2 regions of the Streptomyces canus genome follow, and region 2 is predicted to be linked to the other one. Evidence: riboswitches for the same ligand, from Rfam matches in the RefSeq annotation. Region 2 holds a riboswitch; the other holds the start of a gene.
What was found. A riboswitch is a leader RNA that binds a small molecule or an ion and turns the genes downstream of it on or off. The one in region 2 is predicted to bind cyclic di-AMP.

Region 1 (3,788 bases), 2.7 Mb from region 2:
GAGTAGTACGTCTTCAGGTAGTCGTACTCCGCGAGCGCCCCGCCCCGTCGGGTGGCGAAGAGGTCGTCGGGAGACCGGACGTCGACCGCGTTCCAGAAGTTGTTCAGGTCGGACACCCGGTCGTTGGCTCCGCCCTCGGAGACAGGCGTGGCGGTGTACTCCAGGACGTACGGTCCTTCGAGCGGCTGCCTGAACCAGATCGTCGCGCCGGCGGGCACGTCGACCTCCAGCACTCCGCGCTGCGCGGTGACCGTGCCGCCCTGCTCCAGTTCGACGGCCCAGCGGCCGAGGCCGTGGCGGAAGTCGTCGTGGGCGATGAGGCGACGGTGGTGGGGCGACGCGCTCGCACCGGCTGCGGGGGCGAGGGCGGCCAGGGCGGAACCGGCGACGAGGGATCCGAAGGCTCTACGCGTGGTCGTCATGGGAGACGGCTCCTTCCGGGAGCCCGGGCACACGAAGAGTCTGTGCGCCCAGGCGGCAGCTGGTGTACGTGGATTGCGGCGAGCAGCGCACGGTCCGGGCGACTCGGTGATGTGGTCGGCGGGCGCGGAGACGAACCCGCTCAGCGGGGCGGCCCTGGCGTGCATCAGTGCCGGCCTCCGGGAAGGGCCACGATCCGGTCCGCCACCTTGCGGTGCCCTGGGCGCCCGGATGGACGGTGCCGTTGAAGTCTCCTGGCGCCGCGTCGAGCCCGCCCGTTGCCGGCCCGGATCGCCCTCCGCCGCCCGAAGCTCTCAACACAGCGACCTCCGAAAGCCCCAGAAAGCGCTTGCACCACCACGGAGTTCACTCTGTCCCCACCCTCCCCCGCCTGTCGACGCCCTGAGCACGTCTGCCACAAGAACGCAATGAAATGATCATGAAGGCGCAGAGCCGCTCAGCGGGAACACCGAAGGCCGGACCCGGGGATCGGGGTCCGGCCTTCGGTGGCACAGGGGGGCGTTGTCAGCCGACGGCGACGCCCTTCGAGCGGAGGTAGGCGACCGGGTCCACGTCGGAGCCGTAGTCCGGCGTGGTGCGGATCTCGAAGTGCAGGTGCGGGCCGGTGACATTGCCGGTCGCACCGGAGAGGCCGATCTGCTGGCCCTCGGTCACGGTCTGACCGGCCGAGACGGAGAGCTGGGACAGGTGGGCGTACTGCGCGTAGTAGCCGTCGTTGAGCTTGATGACGACCTGGTTGCCGTAGGCGCCGCCCCAGCCCGCGGAGACGACCGTGCCCGCGGCCACGGCCTTCAGCGAGGTGCCGGTCGGGACGACGAAGTCGACGCCGGTGTGGTAGCCGCTGGACCACATGCTGCCCGCCACGCGGTAACCGGTGCCGATGGTGGCACCGGTGACCGGCAGGGTGTAACCGCTGGAGCTGGTGGTGGCGGAGCTCTGGGTGGCGGCCGTCGAATTCGCGGACGACTTCGACTCCGTCTTCTTCGCCTTCGAGGAGGACGAGGAAGCGGAGGACTCGGTCTTCGTCGTGCCCGTCCTGGCCTTCTTGCCGATCGAGAGCTTCAGACCGGGGTGGATCAGTGACGGGTCGTCGCCGATGGCAGAACGGTTGTCGGCGTACAGCTTCTTCCAGCCACCGCTGACGTTCTGCTCATCGGCGATCTTCGAGAGATAGTCGCCGACGCGCACCGAATAGGTGCGCACCGTCGAGGTCTTCGCGGCGTTCTTCTTCGCGGCCGTCTTTTCGGCGGACTTCTGCGTGACAGGAAGCGACTGAACGGCCTTTTCCGACACGGACTGAGAGGTGGCGGCGTGCGCGCCGGTGGCCCCCATGAGCGGGAGGGCGAGAGCGGCGCCTCCGGTTCCGGCGACGGCTATCGAGCGGACGAAGCGCTGGGACTTCGGACGGCGGTGCTTACCCTTCGCGGGCATGGTGAATTCCTCTCCGGCGCCTGCGAGGTGAGCTGTCGGGTGCGGGCTGGAGATGCCCGGCCGCGTCGAGACGCGACTTAACCCCAAGCCGTTCCGGAGACCGGAACAGGCGGAACTACCTGTGGGTCCCCCGCTCCTGCCGTGCACGGGTGAGTGAGTGAGCGGAATCCGTTCGGCGGCAGGATTGGGCGTCCGACCGGATCGGTGGCGAACGTAAGCGAACAAGACGCAAAGGGACAAGTGAGAGGTTCCCTGCGTATGCGTTCCTGTTGATCGCTTAAGAGAATTACCGGTCACCCTGCGTGAATCGGACGCCCGTTACCCGGCCCGAATCCCTTGGAAAAACCTGCGAATTACGTGAACATGACGGGCGACACACCGTCACGGATATGACGCTCCTCACGTCACGAATTCACAGGAACCCTGACTCCGGAAGGAATTGGAAGGAAGCTATTAATTCGGACAGAAGCCCTAGATGCGTCGCAGTCGGATAACCGTCGCATCGAGGTCACCGCGCAAACCGGTACGAAGTCCGTGATGCAGCAGTACGGCCCCTCGGTGCACTTCGCCCGTTTCGGGGCATTCATACGACGCTGTCGGGTCGAGTCCGCGCAGCCGCAGCGCCGGGACGGGCTCGCCGTACTGCTGCGCCTGGAGCCAGGCGAGGACGACGGTCTCGTCTCCGAGGGCGTACTGCACCGCGCTCAGCCCGCCCCGCGGAGGCCGCAGCCGGTAGAGGTCGCCGCGCTGCACCAAGGGCCGGATCTCCTTGTAGAGAGCCACCCACCGTCCGGCCTCGGCGAGCTCCTCCTCGGTCCACTCCGCGAGGTCCCCGCCGACCCCGAGCACCCCGGCCATCGCACTCACGAACCGGAACCGCAGCGAGCTCACCCGGTCGTTGAGCTGGGTGTTGGGGCTGTCGGTGACCCAGGCGGCCATCACGCGCGCGGGGTGGATCTGGCTGAAGCCGTACTGAATGGCCAGGCGGTCGAGCGGGTCGGTGTTGTCCGAGGTCCACACCTGGTCGGTGCGGCTGAGCACCCCGAGGTCGATCCGGCCGCCGCCACCCGAGCAGGACTCGAAGGCGACGCCCGGGTGAGCTTCCCGCAAGCGGTCCAAAAGGGCATAGAAGCCGTGTACATGGTCGACCCACAGACGCTGCGGATAGGGGTCACCGGGCCAGCCCGCGTCCGTGAAGCAGCGGTTGAAGTCCCACTTCACATAGTCGATCGGGGCCGAGGAGAGCAGGGTGTCGAGCTGCCCCCACAGGTACTCCTGGACGTCCTCGCGCGCGAGGTTCAGCACGAGCTGATTGCGGAACTCCGTCCGCTTTCGTCCCGCTTGGTACTGCACCCAGTCCGGGTGGGCACGGTAGAGCTCGCTGTCCGGGTTGATCATCTCCGGCTCGACCCAGATGCCGAACTGCATGCCGAGCCCGTGCACGTGCTCAGCGAGCGGCTTGAGTCCGTTCGGGAAGCGGTCGGGGTTGGGCGCCCAGTCGCCGAGCCCGGACCGGTCGCTGGTGCGGGCACCGAACCAGCCGTCGTCGACCACGAACAGCTCGACGCCCATCTCCGCGGCCCGCCGGGCGAGGGTGCCCTGCTGCTCCTCGGAGATGTCGAAGTTCGTGGCCTCCCAGGAGTTGAACAGCACGGGACGGTCCTCGTCCGCGCCCGGGATGACGTACGCCCGCTGGTAGGCGTGCCAGGCACGGCTCGCCCCGCCGAACCCGCTGTCGCTCCAGAGACCGGCGAAGACAGGGGTCGTGAACGACTCCCCGGCCGCCAGCCGGAGCAGACCCGAGTCGTCGTATCCGGCGCCCCCGGTGATCTGAACGCGCGCGTCGGGCAGTTGCGCGACGGCGATCCGCCAGGACCCCGACCAGCCGAGGGCGACACCGTAGACCTCGCCGCGCT
Region 2 (3,788 bases):
GATCGATGGGCCGACATCCCAGTCAGAAGGTTTGAGGATTGACAAACACAAGATGCCGATTATAACCATGACCGCGATAGCCAACCCTGCAAGCACCTTGCCAGGAGTAGCCAAGTTTGCAACCTGAAATCTGCTCGCGGCAGCCGCAAAAGACGTCCCGAGCGCAGAGACTGAGAGCAAATTGCTTGCCCGAAGTCGCTGATTTGTGACAGTGGCGTCCTGGATTTGCAATCCGCGCAGAGCCGCCTCGTATGCCATTAGGGCAATTCCTGATTCTTTCTCTGCTCTGGACTTTTCCTCAGCAGTCGTCATGCCTCATGGTGTTCCCTTGCGAAGGTAGTCGCCTGCTTGGGTAGTCCAATTGGGCTATGTCACGGTGTCTGAAGCGCCGAGACCGCCCTAAGGGTGGCTCAACCACTGGCCCCTCACGACGCGGGCAGCCCTCCGCCCCCTGTTGCTGTAATGACGCCCTGAGTAAGCACACGGGCCCCGCAGCCGCGCATGGTGGTCCCCCGCTTCCGGCCCCGCGGGCCGCATGGCACGCCGAGTCAGCGGCCGCCGACTAGCGGACGTCAGGCGGTGGCCATCCGGTACTCGCCGACCTCGGGAGCCCAGTCGGAGGTGATCGGCGCGATGGGCTCGTTGCCGACGGCCTGCTCGTCGGTCTCGCTCTCGCCCGGCTTGGCGGTCGCGTCGATGTCGCTGTGCTCGTTGCTCATGCGGTCAGCATGGGAGGCGGCTGCGGCCCTTCCGGCCAGCTCGTCAACAGGGTGCCGTCGGTCTCGTCGGTGAGGGTGACGTGCGACTGAGTAAAGTTTCCGTGGGGTCGACGCAGTTGTGCGCGCTACCCCCTCATCGCCCCATTAGCCGCGCATGACCGCAGTTGGCCATTTCGCTCAGCCGTAGTTGCCTAACGTGGTCTCGACCTGGCAACTGCACGCCAGGAAGTCCGAAGCCGCCCTGCCCTCGGGAAGGGGGGCGGGGCGGCCCCGTGATCAGCAGGCGCGGAGGGGCCTACTGACGTCAGGCTGGGTCCTCTGCGATGCAGTGGGCGCACGGCTGCCACCTCGCGGGCACCCCGCCGTCAACCGGGAAAGTCAGCAACTTCCCGCCGCGGTAACCGCGCTGGAACCAGTCGCAGTCGGTGTTGGCGTGGTAGAAGTCGCTCGCATCCGTGGTAATGAACTCGGGGTCGACTTCCCACGTGCCGGGGCGCATGTAGCGGCCGTACCCGTCGTGTCGTACGCCGGCCAGGATGGTGCCGTCCCTGTCGCCCCTGCGCGTAAGGGTGTCGACGCCGCACGCCTCGGCGAACTCGTAGACGCTGAAGTTGGGGTCGTAGTAGCCGAGGACCTGCGCGGCCACCCACATCGCGTTGGTGCGGACGGCGTTCGTTTCCTTCTCGGTGAGGACGCGGTCCCCCCGATTGGTGTCGCCGGTGCGGCTGTGGCCCGCGCGGTCGCGCCGGTAGGGCGCGTCGGACCAGTCGTGATTGTTGATCTCGCGGGCGAAATCGCGCGCAAGCTTACTGAGAGGCATGGTGTCCGCCGATCGGACGTAGCAGGCGCAATCCCCGACGGATGGCGCCACCGCCCCGATAAGGCGGCTCTGTGAAGGTACGCCCCGATATCGGCCACCACAAGAGCGTGCGCGAGTAGCCGGCCTACGGTCCGGGCGGGCAGTGCATGGAGCGCACCGGTCTTGGATCACAAAGAGAGGGGTCCTGGTCTGGATGCCAGGACGCCTCCCGCCTTGTCCGCGTCTCCTACGGGATCACCGTGAAGCTCAGACCTTCCCGTTGGCGCCTCCGGTGGGTGGTGGAGGTTAGCCGACCGCCGACGTACTCTCGGTCAAGACCTGTTGACGTAGGTCAAGGCCACGAAGATGAAGCTGCCCAGCCCGAGTGCAGCTAGAGCCCCTGTGCTGATGGCCTCGTAGTACGAGACCCCCTCCATCGTTCGACGGAGGATGCCCGCGAAGCATCCGCCGATGATCGCGACCAGTATCGTGATCACGGCTTCAGTCTTCCTGTTCCTCGGGGGCTCGTCCCCGGACCCCGAGAGTTGCGGGTTGTTCTGCGTTGCCGTCATGGCTCGCTCTGCCTTCGTCAGCCGCCTGTGAAGGATGACCTGTCGGATTCGGGCTGACAAAGTTGCCCGGCCGCTGACGCGGCTTCACCCCAAGGGCTGCTCGGCCCGGTCATGGCGTGACCGTCCCGGCGACCCGTCGTGCCTGGGTCCTCCACTCCTGCCGATCCACTCCTGTCGACAGAGCATCCGGGCAGCGGCAGGACTCGGCGTCCGCTCAGATGGCCCCGCCGCCGGTGACGGGGGCTTGTCGTGGAAGAGATCGTGACGCACGCCACCCCAAAAGTCCCAACGGAACCGGACGTTTGTGGGGATGGTCACCACTAACCCGTTCGATTGTGGAAAATGATCAATCCTCCCTGGTCAAACGGGGGTTGACGTTCCGTCAGGCGTGGAGGCGTGAAAGAGGCGCGTTCCGCGGGCGCATCGAGGTCAAGGTGGTCTAACCGGCCTGGCGAGACGGGCATGGAGGTGGTGCACCTTGATGCAAATTTCCATTCGACATGCGGGCAACAGGTTGTAAAAAACGTACAAAAAGTACAGTCACTGGCCGCGCTGCTCCGTGCGGTTGAGGCCGCGGGCGAGCTCCTGGAGGATCTGCGGCTCGGACTTACCAGTCATGTGGGCCAACTGTTTAAGCAGCAGCGCGCACAGAGCCGTCGAACCGTCGGCAACCTGGTCCAGATTCCCGTCTGTGGTGCGGCGGTCCGCCATGTACTTGATCATCAGGTCATTGCCGGACACATAGGCGGTCATCGCCTCGATGCCGAGTCGGATGCGGTCGTAGTCGCTCGTCGTCATCGCGTCACACTTCCACGGATGAGGATCGCGCCGCCACCGTCGCGAACTCGACCCCTGCGAGGGAAGGGGGCGGCACGGCCAAGGGCTTACAGGCCTCTGTCACTGAGTACGCGGCGCGAGTGGTCGTGAGTCTGTCGCGGCGCCAGCGGGAGCAGGCGGTGAAGAGGAGACCGTACGGCACCCGGCGACGGAGGGCCGACGGCGGCACCCCCGGGGCCGGCTCCCCGAACGTCGGAGCCACCTCCTTCGATGAAATGGTGACCAACTACGTCTGCGGGGTGCCGTTCAGGGAGCTGGTCTGTTTCTTCGGCGTCCGCTTCTTTGGCTTGGTTTCCTTCGGTGCTTCCACGGCGCCCACGCGATGGGGACCGCTGGCGAGGATTTCGCTGATGATCTGCTTCCGCACCTCGTCCTGGTGCTGTTCCCCGAGCTTTCCGGCGATGCGTTCAGCGGCAAGGTGGTAGCCGTTCAATACTGGTTGGTCGAAATACCGGTTCAACTGGCCGATCGATTCCTTGTACAGGGTCAAGTAGGTCCGGTTGAGGTAGCCCGACAGAAGGGTGCTGAGCGTCGCGATCGCACCGATGAACCAGCGAACCTGCTCGAACGGCACCCATGCGCCTGCGACGGCAGCACCGACCAAGAGGATCATGCCGACGCCCATCGCGATGCGGGACGACTTGAAAGATTTGTCGGCCTGGTCGGTGACGATGCGGTGGTAGGTGTCGATCTGGTCTTGGTTCAGCTGCATGAGCGTAGCGAGCTCGCTGGCCTGTTTCAGCTTCTCCATTGCCTGCGCGTGGAGTTCCCGCTCTTCCGCAAGGCGCTGCGCAAAAGTGACGTTCCGATTCTGCATGTATGTGCGGCGGGTGATGAACCAGGGGATCGCAGCTGCCACAA

Region 1: it holds a riboswitch for cyclic di-AMP, as region 2 does, so the genes downstream of both, OG841_RS07550 (M23 family metallopeptidase) here and OG841_RS19320 (hypothetical protein) in region 2, are expected to answer to the same signal.

The regions. Positions count from the first base shown of each region.
Region 1 covers NZ_CP107989.1:1,614,711-1,618,498, forward strand. Annotated here, with positions in the region: gene OG841_RS07545 (DUF6250 domain-containing protein) at 1-422, opposite strand, end outside; gene OG841_RS07550 (M23 family metallopeptidase) at 946-1,872, opposite strand; cyclic di-AMP (ydaO/yuaA leader) riboswitch at 1,875-2,046, opposite strand; gene OG841_RS07555 (alpha-galactosidase) at 2,344-3,788, opposite strand, start outside.
Region 2 covers NZ_CP107989.1:4,305,091-4,308,878, reverse strand. Annotated here, with positions in the region: gene OG841_RS19335 (hypothetical protein) at 1-312, opposite strand, end outside; gene OG841_RS19330 (hypothetical protein) at 573-719, opposite strand; gene OG841_RS19325 (hypothetical protein) at 1,024-1,539, opposite strand; gene OG841_RS19320 (hypothetical protein) at 1,851-2,090, opposite strand; cyclic di-AMP (ydaO/yuaA leader) riboswitch at 2,098-2,285, opposite strand; gene OG841_RS19315 (hypothetical protein) at 2,631-2,888, opposite strand; gene OG841_RS19310 (TRADD-N-associated membrane domain-containing protein) at 3,154-3,788, opposite strand, start outside.